Regions from separate parts of the Pseudoalteromonas sp. 4NS20-0020 genome, predicted to be linked through region 1. Evidence: predicted binding sites of a transcription regulator. Region 1 holds the regulator's gene; the other holds the start of a gene.

Region 1 (9,103 bases):
AACAGGCAGTGTGTTTACTATTGTGATTGCTTATGTCGTTCGGTTTTATGCTATTGCTCACGGAGCGATAGAGTCGAGCTTTGTGCGTATTAGTCCATCACTTGATATGGCAAGCCAGTCTATGGGTAAAAGCCAAGGCCAAACATTGCGTTTAGTGCACCTACCTTTATTAAGAAGAGGCTTACTGACAGCTGCCTTACTCGTTTTTATTGAATGCATGAAAGAACTTCCTGCTGCGTTATTACTCAGACCATTTAACTTTGAAAGTCTAGCAACGCATGTTTTTCAGTACGTGAGTGATGAGCAGTTAGAGCTGGCTTCTATATCTGCTTTATCTATTGTTATTGTTGGATTTATCCCCTTGTATTTTATTAATCGTTCTATGGAGCAACACACTTAAATGAGTAGTTTAATTTTGCAAGGTGTCAGCTATCACTATAACGGTACAAAGGTGATCGAAAACTTAGACTTAACCGTGGGTAAAGATGAGATTGTATGCTTGCTTGGTGCCAGTGGCTGCGGTAAAACCACCACATTAAAAGCCATTGCAGGCTTAGTTGAGGCCAAGCATGGAAGTGTATTTATAGATGGCAAGCTGGTAAGTGATGAGTCAACATTTATTGCACCAGAGCACCGAAATATAGGTATGATGTTTCAAGATTACGCGTTGTTTCCTCATCTAAGCGTAGCAAATAACATTGCGTTTGGGTTAGGTAAAATGAGCCAATCCAAAAAACAACAGCGTGTGGATGAAATGCTTCAGTTAGTGCATTTGTCTGGTTGCGCAGATAGATTTCCTCACCAGCTTTCTGGTGGGCAGCAGCAACGCGTTGCGATTGCCCGTGCGTTGGCATATAAACCAAGTTTACTACTTCTTGATGAGCCGTTTTCAAATATAGATACCCAAGTTCGTTTTGAATTAATTGCAGATATTCGCCGTATTATTAAGGCGCAACAAGTATCAGCGGTATTTGTTACCCATTCAAAAGAAGAGGCTTTTGCTTTTTCTGATACGCTTGCCATTATGGATCGCGGTAGTATTGCCCAACAAGGCACGCCAGAGCAGCTTTTTGCTGCTCCTAGGTCAAAGGTGGTTGCAGAGTTTCTAGGTCAAGGCATATACTTATCCGCAGAAGCATTAACGGCTACTGAATATAAAACACCTTTTGGCACCGTTGAGTCAGATATGCAAACGAGCTGCTATCCATGTAGTGGTGAGTTATATGTGCGACCTCACCAAATTGAACTTGTGCAAGAGTGTCAAAGTGACAAACTCAGTAAACGGGCTACAATATTAAGTCGTCGCTTTATTGGCTCTGCGTATGTTTATAAAGTTGTTATAGCCGAACAAACGCTTGAAGTTGAAGCGCAATATGGCCAATCATTTGAAATCAATGAGCAGGTTATAATAAAAATAAAACCCCACACAGTGAATTTTTTTGAATCATAGTTAATGTGATTCACTGTGTACATATCTGTAAAACTGAGGAATAACAATGGCGCAAGCGCAATCTGGGATTTGTGCTGAAGCAAACCTGCATGGTTTGCATTTATTTTTTAATGTGTTTGATGGTCAAGACGAATCATTGCGCGCTAAATTAAAACAAGTAAGCGCAATTGAAGAAGAGTTTAATGATCAGTTTTCAGAGTCGATGTTGTCGTGCGTTGTTGCCATTGGCGCCCAATATTGGCCTCATATTCTTCCTGAGTATATTCCTAGTGAGCTGCAAAGCTTTCCAAATATAAATCATCCAGATCACCAAATGAGTGTTCAGCCGTGTGACTTGTTTGTGCAGGTGCGTTCAGACAGAGAAGACGTAAACCACTTATTTGCATTGCAAGTTTTAAAGCTTTTTGCACCTGATGTCGAACTTGTGGAGCAAATACGTAACTTTCGTTTTTTAGATGGCCGAGATTTTAATGGTTTTATTTATGGTGGTGATACGCCACACGGAAGAAAAAAGCGTTCAACTGCTTTAATTAATAAACCTGGTTGTTTTGAAGATCAGGGAAGTTATATTCATGTTCAGCGCTATAAACACGACTTAACTGTTTGGCAGCACTTATCGCTCAGTGAGCAAGAGCAAATTATGGGCCGTACACGACTTGATAATACGCTTATAACCCCAGCACTAAATACCAGTCATGCCACGCGTAGTGAGTTAAAAGATGAAGAGGGGCAACCCCTTTTGTTGAATCAAAGCATGCCTTATGGCGATGTTTATGAGCAAGGTATGTTATGCATAAGCTGCGCAAGTACTGGTACTGCATTTGAGGCTGTATTAAATAGCCGTTTAGGGGAGGGGGAGTGTTACGACCATTGGCTTGATTTTACTCAAGCCGATATGGGGTCTGCTTTTTTTGCCCCCTCAGTTGGGTTTTTAAAGCAAATTTAAACCGTATCAAATAAAATACGTACTCGTTCAAGCGTAACGTCTATTTCAGAAATTTTAGCTGGGGCAATAAATATAGTATCGTCTCCGGCAATAGTACCTAATACACCATCGGCCTTTCCTAACGAGTCAAGTAAGCGGGCAATAAGCTGCGCAGCGCCTGGACTGGTGCGAATAATGATCATCATTTCATTATGCATAATATCAATGACTAACTGGCGTAATGGGCTTTTAGCTGTCGGCACTCCCATTTCAGCGGGTAGGCAGTAAACCATTTCTTGTTTAGCGTTGCGGGTTCGCACAGCACCAAACTTACTTAACATGCGTGACACTTTACTCTGGCTTATATTGTCAAAGCCTTGCTCTTTAAGCGCATCAACTATTTCGCCCTGAGAGCCAAAGTTTTCTTCTTTTAAAAGTGATTTAAACGCTTTTACCAATGCTTCTTGTTTATCTTGAGGTTGCATAGTCTTTATTCATTATTGTTATTTATGCTGTAAATACTACACAAAAATGAATAATTATGCAGCAGTTGTTTAGTCAACTTGACAGTTTGATGCGATAAACCACCAAAGTTTACAACTATGGTCGAAAATATCGCAAAATAGGCCCGATAAATTTGTTTTTAGGCGCTAATTTCATTATCTTAAGGGCCACAAGTATTTCCTACCTCAAATGACGGAGAATTCCAATGAAAGTTGCTGTATTAGGTGCTGCAGGCGGTATCGGTCAAGCATTGTCTTTACTATTAAAAACAGGCTTACCAGCTGGTTCTGAATTATCACTTTACGATGTTGCACCAGTTGTACCAGGTGTTGCTGTTGACCTATCACACATCCCAACTGATGTTAAAGTAGCAGGTTTTGGCGCAGACGATTTAAACAAAGCGCTTGACGGTGCTGATATTGTTTTAATCCCAGCGGGTATGCCACGTAAACCAGGTATGGATCGTGCAGATTTATTTAACGTAAATGCCGGTATCATTAAAACACTAGCTGAAGGCATTGTAGCTAGTTGTCCTAAAGCACTTGTGGGTATCATTACTAACCCAGTAAACGGCACAGTACCGATTGTTGCTGAAGTGTTCAAAAAAGCAGGCACATACGATGCAAGCCGTGTATTTGGTATTACTACGCTTGACGTGATTCGTTCAGAAGCATTTGTTGCTGAACTTAAAGGCGTAGACGTTGCTACAGTTAAAGTACCAGTAATTGGTGGTCACTCTGGCACAACTATTCTTCCTCTACTTTCTCAAGTTGAAGGCGTAACTTTCACTGAAGACGAAGTTGCTGCACTTACTCCACGTATCCAAAATGCAGGTACTGAAGTAGTATATGCTAAAGCAGGTGGTGGTTCAGCTACATTATCAATGGGTGCTGCTGCAGCACGTTTTTGTATGTCTTTAGTTAAAGGCCTACAAGGTGAAGATGTTGTAGATTACGCATACGTTGCTGTTGAAGATGGTGATGCAGAGTATTTTGCACACCCAGTACGTTTAGGTAAAAACGGCGTTGAAGAAATTCTTTCTTACGGCGAGCTAAGCGCATTTGAAGAAAAAGCGAAGAACGATATGCTTGAGACACTGAAAAAAGACATCAAAGAAGGTGTTGATTTCATGGCGTAATAGCCAGAATGAGCATTAAAAAAGCCTGCATTTGCAGGCTTTTTTGTTGCTCGAATGTTATTTACTATTAGTGTTAAATAACAGGCTCGTTAAGGCTAGTGATCACGGTCAACGGCTATACGGGCTAAGCTTACCAATGCGTGCTTGTATTCAGATTCAGGTAAAAAATCTAAGCAAGCAATTGCTTTATCGGCTTCAAGCTCTGCTTTTTGCATTGTAAACTCAAGCGCATTGGTTTGTTTTAACGTAGATAAAATCTCTTCTAAATGTTCCATACCATTACTGTGCTCAATTGCATCACGAATTAACTGTGTTTGATGCGCATTACCGTGTTGCATTGCATATATAAGTGGTAGGGTAGGCTTACCTTCGGCTAGATCATCGCCTATATTTTTACCTAGCTGGTCTGCATCGGCGTTATAATCAAGCACGTCGTCAACAAGCTGAAATGCCGTACCTAAGTGCATACCGTATAAGTTTAATGCATTGAGCGTGGCTTCATCATTATTGGTAATAATAGCAGCAAGCCCGGTAGCAGCCTCAAACAGCTTAGCCGTTTTAGAGTAAATAACTTGCATGTAGCTGGCTTCGGTTGTGTCTGGATCGTTGCAATTCATAAGTTGCAGTACTTCACCTTCAGCAATTATATTGGTTGCATCGGCGAGTATTTGCATAATTTGCATTTTGCCTAAACCAACCATTAACTGGAATGAGCGCGTGTATATAAAGTCGCCAACTAATACGCTAGCAGCATTACCAAATTCAGCGTTAGCGGTCGGGGTGCCTCGGCGTAAGTTTGACTCATCAACAACGTCGTCGTGTAATAAGGTCGCGGTGTGAATAAACTCAACAATGGTCGCAAGTGTAATGTGGTCTTTACCAGTATATCCTAGCGCTTTGGCAGCTAAAATAGCTAACATAGGACGAACGCGTTTACCGCCGCTATTAACTATGTATAAACCAAGTTGGTTTACTAACGCCACATCTGAGCGCATTTGCGCATGTATAAGTTGATTGACGTCATTCATATCGCTTTCTATTAACGCCTGGATAGCTTTTATATCCATTGATCTCCGAGCCAATTTTTATGTGTGAACGGCGCAGATTGTACAACAAAAAACGCACTAGCTCGATATTTTGTGACGATTGATTTAAAAAACCTACCTAAAGTGCTTAATAAGTGCTTAATTCAATCACAAATGTGTTTAATTATTAGACGGTGAAAGGTGGTTTTTGAGTTTGAATAATGGTCGACGCAGGTTGCAATTTTATTAGTAGGGTTATTTTTGCAAAGAGTTAAAAAGCGCTTGGCAAAAGGCTTAATTAATATAAAATAGAGAAAATATTGAATTGCTCTCAAAGCAGCTACTTTTTATTCATTTTAATTACAAAATAGGCTTGCTAGTTATTTCGCGTTAGCGTAAACTTCGCGCCCTATCGAAGAATATTTTAGTTGCGCCGATTTGAGGGTGCACAGACGGAGTTAATTATGTACGCGGTTTTCCAAAGTGGTGGTAAACAGCATCGTGTGACTGAAGGTCAAACGATTCGTCTTGAAAAATTAGACGTTGAAACTGGTGCGGCAGTTGAATTTGATTCAGTGCTTTTAGTTGCTGATGGTGAGAAGATCGAGATCGGTGTACCGTTCGTAAACGGTGGTAAGATAACAGCTGAGGTTGTTTCACATGGTCGCGGTGAGAAAATTAAGGTTGTTAAATTTAGACGCCGTAAGCATTCTCGTAAGCAAATGGGCCACCGTCAATGGTTCACTGAAGTTAAAATCACTGGCATTAGCGCTTAATTAGAGGTACTTAGAAATGGCACATAAAAAAGCAGCTGGTAGTACTCGTAACGGTCGCGATTCAGAAAGCAAACGCCTAGGTGTTAAGCGTTTTGGTGGCGAATCAGTTCTAGCGGGTAGCATCATTGTTCGTCAGCGTGGAACACGTTTCCACCCTGGTACAAACGTAGGTATCGGTAAAGACCACACTATCTTTGCAAAAGCAGATGGTAAAGTTCAATTTGAACAAAAAGGTCCTTTAAACCGTAAATACGTAACTATCGTAACTGAGTAATCAGTAAGGTAGTTAAAAAACCCCGCCTTTGCGGGGTTTTTTGTTTTGAGACAAAAATATATACCAAAGCCAAGCCTGCAATCGGTTTGGCTTCGGTATATAATGTATAAATTAGCAAGCCAATCCCTAAAGTGAGTAATCATGAAGTTTGTAGATGAAGTAGAAATTCGCGCAGAGGCCGGAGACGGCGGAAGCGGTATCGTGTCTTTCCGACGTGAAAAATATGTCCCAGATGGTGGGCCTGACGGCGGTGACGGTGGAGACGGTGGTAGTGTTTATCTACAAGCTGATGAAAACTTAAATACCCTGATTGACTATCAGTTTGAGCGCTTTCACAGAGCTGAGCGCGGTACAAACGGACGTAGCCGAAACTGTACAGGTAAAAAAGCAGACGACTTGTTTGTAATGGTCCCTGTGGGTACGCGTATAACCGATGTTGATACGCAAGAAGGGCTTGGTGATTTGACCCAACATGGTCAACGAATTTTGGTTGCAAAAGGTGGTTTCCACGGCTTGGGGAATGCACGTTTTAAATCAAGTACTAACCGAGCGCCTCGTCAAAAAACACTAGGTACACCCGGTGAAGTACGTAACTTAAAATTAGAGTTACTATTGCTAGCTGACGTAGGTTTACTAGGTTTGCCAAATGCTGGTAAATCGACCTTTATTCGCAGTGTGTCAGCAGCAAGACCAAAAGTAGCTGACTATCCATTTACAACGCTTATTCCTAATTTAGGTGTAGTGCGTCCGGAAGCTAACAAGTCATTTGTAATAGCTGATATACCTGGGTTGATTGAAGGTGCGTCTGATGGTGCCGGTTTAGGTATCCGCTTCTTAAAGCATTTAGAGCGTTGTCGTGTGTTATTGCACATTATTGACGTAATGCCTGTTGATGGATCAAACCCAGTCGATAATGCGTTTGCAATTATAAATGAGCTGCACCAATACAGCCCTAAACTTGCAGAAAAGCCTCGTTGGTTAGTATTTAATAAAATAGATTTGTTACCTGAAGATGAAGCACAAGCACTATGCGATGCGATTGCACAAGAGCTGGGTGAGTCTGAAAATATTTATCAAATCTCAGCTATTAACAAGCTGCATACTCAACCGCTTATACACGATATTATGACATTGCTTGATAGCATGCCTAAAGAGAAGTTTGAGCAAGTTGAAGATGAAGAAATAGAATTTAAGTGGGATACCTACCATCAAAAAGCTACCAAAGGCGACGATGATGATTGGGATGACTGGGATGAAGATGATTACGATGTAGAAGTAGTCTACGAACGTTAATTTTCATTAAATATAAAAAGGAGCAGTGGCTCCTTTTTTGTTTTTTAATAGTAAAGTATTAGGTATTTAATGTGATTATTTCAATGATTGCCGCCATGGCAAATAACCGTGTTATTGGTCTTGATAATAAAATGCCATGGCATTTACCTGCAGATCTTCAACATTTTAAAGCCGTTACTACAGGTAAGCCTGTGATCATGGGTCGTAAAACTTTTGAGTCTATTGGCCGTCCTTTACCTGGTAGACGCAATATTATTATTACGCGCAACACTGACTATAAGGCCGAGGGTATTGAAACTGTAACAAGTCCAGAGGCCGCGCTGAGCTTGGTTTGTGGTGTTGAAGAGGTCATGATTATAGGCGGTGGAAATGTTTATCAGCAGTTTTTAACACAAGCTGAGCGCTTATATTTAACCTTTATTGATCTTGATGTAGAAGGTGATACACAGTTCCCTGATTATCAAGCTATTGCAAATTGGGAAGTGAAAGAAGAGCAAGTTAAACAGCCAGACGAAAAAAATAAACATAGTTATAAATTCGTAACTTTGTATAAATACTGCTAACATTATTGCGTAAGGTTAACTAGGTTGGTACAATATTAACCAGTTAACGTAGGAATAAAGTACCAAACAAGGGTCAACAATGTTTAAATTATCAAAGTTAGTTGTTATTTCTGCTATTGCTGCAGGTTCACTTTCGTACACAGCTCCAGCAAAGGCTAATGATCAACTAGCGCTATCTATTTGCGAGTATATCGCAGCAGATGATAAAAACCGTTTACGTAGCAAGTTAAAAAGCTCTCGTGTAAAAATTCGTAACATATATGATTCTATTCAATGTAACGGTAATAACTTATTGCGTCATGCTGTTGCCAGCAATGCTGTAGATGCAGGTGAGTATATTGTTAAAAACTTATCTAAAAGTTCATTGTCAGACGGTGCCGACATAGCGTGGGCTGAAGGCAATCACGCAGGTTCTGCGCTTATTCCTGTAATTAAAGACCGTGCTGGTTTGTAATTATTAGTAATTTAAAAAAAGCCGCGATTATCGCGGCTTTTTTGTTGCTGGAAAAGTAATTGACTATTTAGAGGCCGATATTACTGAGTAATATCGGCCTCTATCTGTCTGAGTACTCTGATCAGCTTTTATCATGTTTATTTATGAATGTCTCAGTTCACTCACTTATAAATGATTCACCTTCAATCATCCATTTAGCTGCAGGCTGACCTTTTAGGTAATGATCGAAGTACTGCATCATACGGACTGAAAAATCGACCTGATTTGGGAATTTTTTAAGGTGATGCGGTTCACCTTCATACTGTAAAAAAGTGGCATCTTTGCCTGCACGACGAAGTGCTAAATAATACTGTACGCCTTCGTGCCAAGGCACCGCATCATCTTTGTCTCCAAACATGATTAAAATTGGCGTATTGACTTTGTCAGCAAAAAATACGGGTGAGTTTTCAATATATAACTCTGGTGCCTCAAATAAGTTTTTACCTATGCGGCTTTGTCCTGTTTCGTATTGAAACTGGCGAGCAAGGCCTGACTTTAAGCGTATGCCACTGTATGCGCTGGTCATGTTAGATACCGGCGCGCCTGATACAACCGCTTTAAACATATCTGTTTGGGTGATCATAAATGCACTTTGGTACCCAGCCCATGAGTGACCTTGCAAGCCAATTTTGTTTGGATCGGCAATACCAAGATCTATTAAC
Region 2 (9,103 bases), on a different contig from region 1:
TTGTGCCGTCGCCTCTAAAGAAAGCCTCAAGCGTATATTTACTGTACCTGAAGCGCCTGACTCAACTTTAAGCAAAATTGAGCTTGAAATATCGAGTAATTTAGCAGGTTTTTTAAACGAAAATATAGCGGCAATCGAAAAACCATTACATGAAATTGAAAAAGACTTTCAAGCTGCGGTGATCCCAGAAAACCCCACGTTTGTATCTGCTTATGCTCAAGACATAATGGAGCAACTTGTTGCTCATTCTGTGCATACGGCTGCACCAAGTTTTATTGGTCATATGACATCAGCTTTACCGCATTTTTTACTGCCACTTTCAAAGTTGATGGTGGGACTAAATCAAAATCTAGTAAAAATTGAGACATCTAAGGCATTTACCCCCCTTGAGCGTCAGGTGTTAGGTATGATGCATCATTTAGCCTATGGCCAAAACGATGCGTTTTACTCTAAATGGATGCACAGCGCTAAAACGTCATTAGGTGCATTTTGCTCTGGCGGTACGGTTGCAAACATTACTGCGCTTTGGATTGCTCGAAATCGTTTGTTAAAAGCCGATGGTGAATTTACCGGTATTGCATCGCAAGGAATTGTGGCAGGTATGCTGCATTATGGATACAGAGGTTTAGCGGTATTAATTTCAGAACGTGGTCATTATTCATTAGGTAAATCAGTTGATTTATTAGGGATAGGGCGCGACAACTTAGTTGGTATTAAAACAACTGATGACAACAAGGTCGATGTAAATGCCATGCGAGACAAAGCCCGCGAGCTTGAGTCAAAAGGCATTAAAGTAATGGCAATTATTGGTGTTGCAGGTACAACCGAAACCGGCAATATTGATCCCCTCAACGAAATGGCTGATTTAGCGCAAGAAATTAACTGTCATTTTCATGTTGATGCGGCTTGGGGTGGGGCAACGTTATTATCTAACACTTATCGTCCTTTACTCAATGGTATTGAGCGAGCAGACTCAATAACAATTGATGCCCACAAACAAATGTATGTCCCGATGGGCGCAGGTTTAGTGTTGTTTAAAGATCCCGCTGCAACCGATGCAATAGAGCATCATGCTGAATATATATTGCGTAAGGGCTCTAAAGATTTAGGTAGCCACACACTTGAGGGTAGCCGCCCTGGTATGGCTATGTTAGTGCATGCTTGCTTACGTGTTATTGGCCGTAAAGGCTATGAAATGCTAATCGATCGAAGCATAAAAAAGGCAAGGTATTTTGCTGATTTAATCAAGGCAGACGAAGATTTTGAACTTATTTCAGAGCCTGAGCTATGTTTGCTTACTTATCGCTATGTGCCTAAGCAAATAAAACAAGCGATTGCTGAGGCTGATGAAAAAACACGGATTGATATTTTTGCTTCACTAAATCGTTTTACAGCCAGTATGCAAAAACGCCAGCGTGAATCTGGACGCTCGTTTGTATCGCGTACTCGCTTGACTCCAGCTCAATACGATAATCAACCTACGGTTGTGTTTAGGGTTGTACTGGCTAATCCGCTTACCTCGGGTGTGATTTTAAAAGAGATATTAGCTGAGCAAAAAGAGCTTGCTAAAACAGACCCAGTATTTAAAAAGTATTTAAGCAAATACATGAAATAGTAAATTTAGCATTTATAAAAAAAGACGCTGTTAAGCGTCTTTTTTATTGCTTAGCTAAAAGCAACAGGCTTTTATAATATTGCTAATGATGTGCTGTGAAGGCTTTATTTTTTCCATTGCTAAAAATTCGTCAGGCTGATGCGCCTGATTAATAGAACCTGGTCCCATAACTATGGTTTCACAACCCAGTTGCTGAATAAAAGGTGCTTCTGTGCAGTAATTAACAGCAATGGCTTTTTGGCCCGCTACCTTTTCAGCTAGTTGAACTAGCGCGCTGTCGGTTCTGCCAGTAAATGCGGGTATTGGGTCATGTAGGTCAATAACACTTACTGAATTTGGGTATTGCTCGTTTATGTCTTTTGTTGCATCTAGCAGCAGTGCTTGGAGCTCTTGTACACTCAACCCTGGCAATGGGCGCATATCAATATGCATTTCACAACACCCACATATTCTATTTGCGTTGTCACCACCATGAATATTACCAAAATTTAAAGTAGGATAAGGTATTTCAAAGTGGCTTAGTGAATACTTATTCTTTAATTGCTCTTTTAAGATCAGTAATTTTGAAGTCACTTTATGCATAACTTCAATGGCGTTAAGACCACGTTCGGGATCGGAGCTATGGCCAGAACGACCGACAACTCTTATTGCAGTACTCATATGCCCTTTGTGTGTAAATACTGGTGTCATATCAGTAGGTTCGCCAATTATACAGCGAGCAGGTTTTAAATTAGGATGCTTACAAATTTGCTGAGCACCCGCCATTGTGGTTTCTTCATCTGCAGTGGCGAGTATTAAAATTGGCTGTGTTTGTTTTTTTTCATCTATTTCGCTTATAGCTTGTAATACGAAAGCAAAAAACCCTTTCATATCAATACTGCCTAGCCCATACAGTTTGTTGTCGAGTTCTGTTAATTTAAACGGATCATGATTCCAGCGGCTGTCATCAAACGGCACTGTGTCGGTATGCCCAGCAAGCATTAAACCACCATCCCCGGCGCCTCGTTTTGCTAATAAGTTATAACGCCCTTTTTTGCCTTCCAGTTCTATTATTTCACAGGTAAAACCGAGCGTTTCACACCAGTGGGTAAGTAACTCGATAACGTTTTTATTACTCATGCATTCGCTGTCTTCAATTGCACTGATAGACGGGGCTGCAATTAATTGCTGGTACATAGAAATAAACGAAGGCAAAGACATAAAAAATTCCAAAATAACTATTCAATTTAATTGCATAACAATATAAAAGTATTTATGATGAATATCAATTCACTTTTTAAGCATAAATATATTAAGTAACACAATGAAGATAATGCGACGATAATCAAAATTCATTAACAAAAAAGACTTACTTAGCACCTAAGCTAGTGTAAGCGAACACATAAATTAGTAGTAATAGATTTTAAGATAATGAGCAAATAATGAATGTAGCGATTATTGGCGCGAGCGGATACAGCGGCGCAGAACTAGCAAGCCTTGTAGCTAAACACCCAAATTTAAAACTGTCAGGTAGCTATGTATCTGAAGGAAGCCTAGATAAACAGAAATTACTGAGTGATTTATATCCAGAGCACCTAGGTTTGCTTGATACTCCTTTACTTCCTCTTACAAAGTCAGCGTTCGACGACATTAATGCGAATGCAGATTACGTATGCCTGTGTACCGACCATAAAGTAAGCGTAGATTTAGCGCCGCAATTTTTAGCGATGGGCAAAAAGGTGTTTGACCTATCGGGTGGTTATCGCCTTGCAAGCAATGATGATTACGTTACTTATTACGGCTTTGAACATAAGCACCCTGAGTTACTAAATGAATCGGCCTATGGTTTAGCTGAATGGAATAGCAACGAAATTGCAAATGCAAATTTAGTGGCTGTTGCTGGCTGTTATCCTACCGCGGCGCTGAATGCGTTAAAGCCACTACAGCAAGCAGGTTTGTTAAGCGACGACAAAATTATTATTAATGCAGTGTCGGGTGTAACTGGCGCAGGACGTAAAGCCAGTATAGGTACTCATTTTTGTGAAGTGTCGTTAGCGCCATATGGTTTATTTAATCATCGCCACGGACCAGAAATAGAGCAACACCTTGGTCATCAGGTTTTATTTACCCCTCATTTAGGGAACTTTGCTCGCGGTATTTTAGAAACCATTTACGTGCAACTAAAACCTAATGTTACAAGTGAGCAAGTGGCTAAGGCCTACAGCGTGCTTGAAAACGAGCCTTTAATCCGCCTGTTAGGTAGTAAGATCCCGTCAATTAAGGGAGTTGCAAAGCAGCCTTATGTTGATATTGGTTGGCAGCAGCAAGGCTCTCAACTCATTGTTATGGCGGCCATTGATAATTTACTAAAAGGTGCTGCAGGGCAAGCTCTGCAGTGTATTAATTTATCAATGAATTTAGACCACACCACAGGCTTAAAAGGAGCGTTTTAATGGCTAAAAAAACGTGGGTTATTAAGCTTGGCGGCGCTGTACTTAACACTGAAAACGCAGCTCATGCGTTATTTGATGTGTTGTCTAATCAGCTAAGCCATAATTTTGTAATTGTCCATGGTGGCGGGGCATTAGTCGATACATGGTTAAAAGAAGCCGGTTTTGTTAGCGCTAAGCATCAAGGTTTACGTATTAGCCCTGCAGAACAAATGCCCCACATAGTTGGTGCACTTGCAGGTTGTGCAAACAAGCAGTTAATGGCTCAAGCTATTGCTTCTGGCCATAAACCTGTTGGGTTAAGCCTTTACGAAGCAGGCGTAACGGCATCGCAAAAGCTCAAAGCATTGTGCCTAGTAGGAAAGTGCGAAAGTAACAACGACTCTATTATTAACGATTTACTAAACGTCGGGCGCTTACCAATTGTTAGCTCTATAGGTTTTGACGAGCAAGGGCTTTGGTACAACGTTAATGCAGACGAGGCAGCGGCAGCTATCGCCAATAATTTAAATGCAGAACTTATTTTTATGACTGATGTAGAGGCCGTGCTTGACGCTAATAAGCAGCCATTACACCAATTAGATACAAAACACATTGAGACTTTAATTGCAGAGGGAGTAATTGTGGGCGGGATGGAGGTCAAAGTTAAGACCAGTCTTCACGCTGCCCTACACTTACGACGCGGTGTGTATATTTCCAGCTGGCAAAAGCCAGAAAATTTAACTGCTTTGCTAAACGGCGAGCATGTCGGAACGAAGATTACACCATAGGGTTACCATGTTAGAGAATTTTTTAACCGGTCTAGAGTTAGACCAACAAGGCGCACTTAATTTATTAAAGCTGGCGCGTGATTTAAAGGCAAAGCCAGAAAAATACAGCCAAGTACTTGCGGGCAAGTCAGTTGTTACACTATTTGAAAAGCAAAGCTTACGTACACGTTTATCGTTTGATATTGGCATTAATCGTTTAGGTGGTCATGCGGTTTATTTAGATCAGCAAAATGGCGCAATGGGCGCACGTGAATCTGTAAAAGATTTTGCACTAAATATTTCAACGTGGGCTGACGGTATTGTAGCGCGTGTAAACCAGCACAGCACGTTAACCACATTAGGTGAGTACTCTTCTGTTCCTGTGGTTAATAGCTTGTGTGACTTGTATCACCCATGCCAAGCATTGGCAGACTTTTTAACGCTTCAAGAAGTACATGGCGATGTGAGCGAGCTTAAAGTAGCTTATCTAGGCGAGGGCAATAATGTAACTCATTCACTTATGTTACTTGCTGCAACACTGGGTACTGATTTTGTGGCAGTAACGCCAAAAGGCAGTTCTCCGGATTCGCAAATTCTTAAAAAAGCAGAGCAAATAGCAGCTATGAATGGCGCATCAGTAATGGTGAGTGACCGTGTAGAAGCGGCGGTTGGCGCAAACGTTGTTTACGCCGATACATGGGTGTCTATGGGCGATGATACGCCTCTTGAGCAAGTTAAAGAAAAATATATGCCTTATCAGTTAAACCAAGCATTGCTAGATCAAACAGGGGCTACTACGGTATTACATTGCCAACCGGCACACCGTGAGTTTGAAATTACCTCTGAGGTAATGGATGGCCCAGCATCAAAAATTATTCAACAAGCAGAAAATCGCATGCATGCGCAAAATGCTCTGCTAGTTACATTACTAAATCCAAATTTTGTTAAGGAACACCTATGAGTTCAATTAAAAAAGTCGTTTTAGCCTATTCAGGTGGTCTAGATACATCGGCTATCGTGCCATGGTTAAAAGAAAATTACGGCTGTGAAGTAATCGCGTTTGTTGCCGATGTAGGCCAAGGCGCAGAAGAGCTTGAAGGCGTTGAAGAAAAAGCCATCGCATCAGGTGCATCAGAGTGTTACGTGGTTGACTTAAAAGATGAAATGGTAAGTGAATACATTTACCCAACGCTTAAAACGGGCTCTATTTACGAAGGTACTTACTTACTAGGTACCTCAATGGCGCGTCCAATCATTGCTAAAGCGCAAGTTGAAATTGCACGTAAAGTAGGTGCCGATGCGCTGTCGCATGGTTGTACGGGTAAAGGTAACGACCAGGTACGTTTTGAATCGTGCTTTGCAGCGCTTGCACCTGATTTAAAAGTCATTGCACCATGGCGTGAGTGGGACTTATCAAGCCGTGAATCACTACTCGATTACTTAGCCGAGCGCGATATACCGTGCTCTGCTTCAGCAACAAAAATTTACAGCCGTGATGCTAACGCATGGCACATTTCGCACGAAGGCGGCGAGCTTGAAGACCCATGGTGTGAGCCTAGCGATCAAGTATGGACTTGGACTAACTCTCCTGAGCAAGCACCCGATAAAGCCGAGCTAGTAACATTAAAAGTAGTTGAAGGTGAAGTGGTTGCCGTCAATGGCGAAGAGCTTAAACCTTATGATTGTTTAGTTAAATTAAACGACATTGCGTCACCGCATGGTGTTGGCCGTGTTGATATAGTAGAAAACCGTTTAGTCGGCATGAAATCTCGTGGTTGTTACGAAACCCCAGGTGGTACGGTGATCATGGCGGCCCTTCAAGCAATAGACGAGCTAGTACTTGATAAATCAAGCCGTAAGTGGAAAGAAGTATTAGGCGGCGAATTTTCGCACCTAGTGTACGACGGACGTTGGTTTACGCCGCTTAAAGACTCTATTTTAGCGGGCGCCGAGGCGTTATCTACATTAGCAACGGGTGAAGTGGTACTTAAGCTTTATAAAGGCCAAGTGACTGCGGTTCAGAAAAAATCACCTAACAGCCTATACAGCGAAGACTTTGCGACCTTTGGCGAAGATGATGTGTATGACCAATCACATGCTGAAGGCTTTATTCGTTTATTCTCGCTTTCAAGCAGAATTTCGGCGTTGTCTAAAAAGTAAATTTTACGCCCCTTGTAAAAGGGGCATTTCAGGGTTTGGAGATATTTCATGGCATTATGGGGCGGACGTTTTTCTACGGGTCCAGACGAGGCGTTTAAGCAATTTAACGACTCTCTTCCATTTGACTACCAACTAGCAGAGCAAGATATTATTGGCTCTGTTGCATGGGCTGGCGCACTTGAACAAGTTAACGTGCTATCAAACGATGAGCACAAAGAATTAGTATCGGCATTATACGAGTTACTCGAAGAGGTAAAAGCAGACCCAACGGCTGTAGCTACCTCAGGTGCTGAAGATATTCATTCGCATGTTGAAGCGGCTCTAATTGAGAAAGTGGGTGACCTAGCTAAAAAGTTACACACAGGTCGCAGTCGAAATGACCAAGTAGCCACCGACTTTAGATTATGGTGCCGTGATACTGCCGATCATATTTTAAAAGCCATTGCGCAATTAAAAGCTGAATTTGTTGCGTTGGCCGAACGCGAACTAGGTACTATTTTACCTGGTTATACCCATTTGCAACGTGCACAACCCGTACTATTTAGCCACTGGTGCATGGCGTATGTTGAAATGCTAGAACGCGACGAAAGCCGTTTGCAAGACGCTAAAGCCCGTATGAACTATTGCCCGCTAGGCAGCGGCGCATTGGCAGGCACTGCTTACCCAATTGACCGCCAAACACTTGCACAAGGCTTAGGCTTTACAGGTGCAACTAAAAACAGCCTTGATGGTGTATCTGACCGTGACTTTGTTGTTGAGCTATTAAGTTGCGCTTCAATTTCAATGATTCATTTATCACGTATGTCTGAAGATTTAATTTTTTATAACTCAGGTGAAGCGGGTTTTATTGAGCTTGCCGACAATGTTACATCTGGCTCGTCTTTAATGCCGCAAAAAAAGAACCCAGATGCACTTGAGCTTATCCGTGGTAAAACAGGTCGTGTATTTGGTGCCTTTAGCGCCATGATGATGACCCTTAAAGCACTCCCTCTTGCTTACAATAAAGATATGCAAGAAGACAAAGAAGGCATTTTTGATGCGATGCCAACATGGCTTGCGTGTATTCACATGGCACAAGCGTGTATTAAAGGGGTAAAAGTAAAAGGTGAGCGGACATTAGCTGCAGCAAAAGGCGGCCATGCAAATGCAACCGAGCTGGCTGATTACTTAGTTGCTAAGGGGGTGCCTTTTAGAGAGGGGCATCATTTTGTAGGTGTGCTGGTGCAGCTTGCAATAAGTGAAGATAAAACCCTTGAGGAGCTCTCACTTGAACAATATAAATCAGTAAATGATGTGTTTGAGGACGATGTTTATCCGGTACTTGAAATAGACGCCTGTATTAAAGCGCGTCAAGCAGTTGGCGGCACCTCCATTGAGCAAGTCACTAGCGCAATTAAAGCAGCCAAAAAAAAACAGCAGATAACGGTTCGTGATGCCAACCTAGATGACGTTGAATCAATTGCAAAACTTATTCAACACTGGGCAACGGTCGGCGAAAACTTGCCGCGTGCTAAAAGCGACATGGTGCATTCGATTAATGAATTTGCTGTAACCGAAATAGACGGCAAAGTGTCTGGCTGTGCATCGTTGTATATATACGATACTGGCCTTGCAGAAATACGCTCTTTGGGTATTGACCCGCAAAGTGCGGTAACTGGGCAAGGGCGGCAATTAGTTGACCATTTACTAATAAAAGCCAAAAAATTGGCACTTAATCGCGTAATTGTGCTTACTCGCGTGCCAGACTTTTTTGAAAAACAAGATTTTGTTTTTTGCAGTAAAGACAGCCTGCCAGAAAAAGTAATGAAAGATTGTGAATTGTGCCTTCGTAAAGAAAACTGCGACGAAGTAGCAATGGAATATATTTTAAAGCCAAGTAATAAAGCGGCGATCCCGTGTAAATTCGTGGCTTAAACTCCCTGGATACAAAAAACGTACGGTTACCCCTGTGCGTTTTTTTATGCCTGAGTTAATCTGGTCGGAGGTGTTTTGATTGTGTCAACTCCTAGTAATTTACTTAAAAATAAAATTTAAATAAAAGTTGGTATACAGCTTGCTAATAGTTACGTAGTTATAAAATAGCAACTACCACCATGAGTAGTGCATATACCTACACAATGGTGTGATTTAGTTTTATGCCAATTAAATTT

Evidence for each region. The regulator ArgR, encoded in region 1, controls arginine synthesis, uptake and breakdown. The targets are predictions, from matches to a motif close to ANTGAATANNTATTCANT.
Region 2: the regulator ArgR is predicted to act here: its motif matches at 2,872-2,889, upstream of argC (N-acetyl-gamma-glutamyl-phosphate reductase).

The regions. Positions count from the first base shown of each region.
Region 1 is NZ_BAAJMI010000004.1:265,146-274,248, reverse strand. It holds gene AC27JL_RS11850 (ABC transporter permease) at 1-400, shown strand, start outside; gene AC27JL_RS11845 (ABC transporter ATP-binding protein) at 401-1,450, shown strand; gene AC27JL_RS11840 (Dyp-type peroxidase) at 1,497-2,396, shown strand; gene argR (transcriptional regulator ArgR) at 2,393-2,860, opposite strand; gene mdh (malate dehydrogenase) at 3,085-4,017, shown strand; gene ispB (octaprenyl diphosphate synthase) at 4,113-5,084, opposite strand; gene rplU (50S ribosomal protein L21) at 5,507-5,818, shown strand; gene rpmA (50S ribosomal protein L27) at 5,835-6,092, shown strand; gene cgtA (Obg family GTPase CgtA) at 6,234-7,385, shown strand; gene folA (type 3 dihydrofolate reductase) at 7,457-7,948, shown strand; gene AC27JL_RS11800 (DUF3718 domain-containing protein) at 8,028-8,402, shown strand; gene AC27JL_RS11795 (S9 family peptidase) at 8,560-9,103, opposite strand, start outside.
Region 2 is NZ_BAAJMI010000005.1:42,611-51,713, forward strand. It holds gene panP (pyridoxal-dependent aspartate 1-decarboxylase PanP) at 1-1,615, shown strand, start outside; gene argE (acetylornithine deacetylase) at 1,670-2,815, opposite strand; gene argC (N-acetyl-gamma-glutamyl-phosphate reductase) at 3,037-4,047, shown strand; gene argB (acetylglutamate kinase) at 4,047-4,814, shown strand; gene AC27JL_RS13435 (ornithine carbamoyltransferase) at 4,822-5,754, shown strand; gene AC27JL_RS13440 (argininosuccinate synthase) at 5,751-6,953, shown strand; gene argH (argininosuccinate lyase) at 7,002-8,867, shown strand.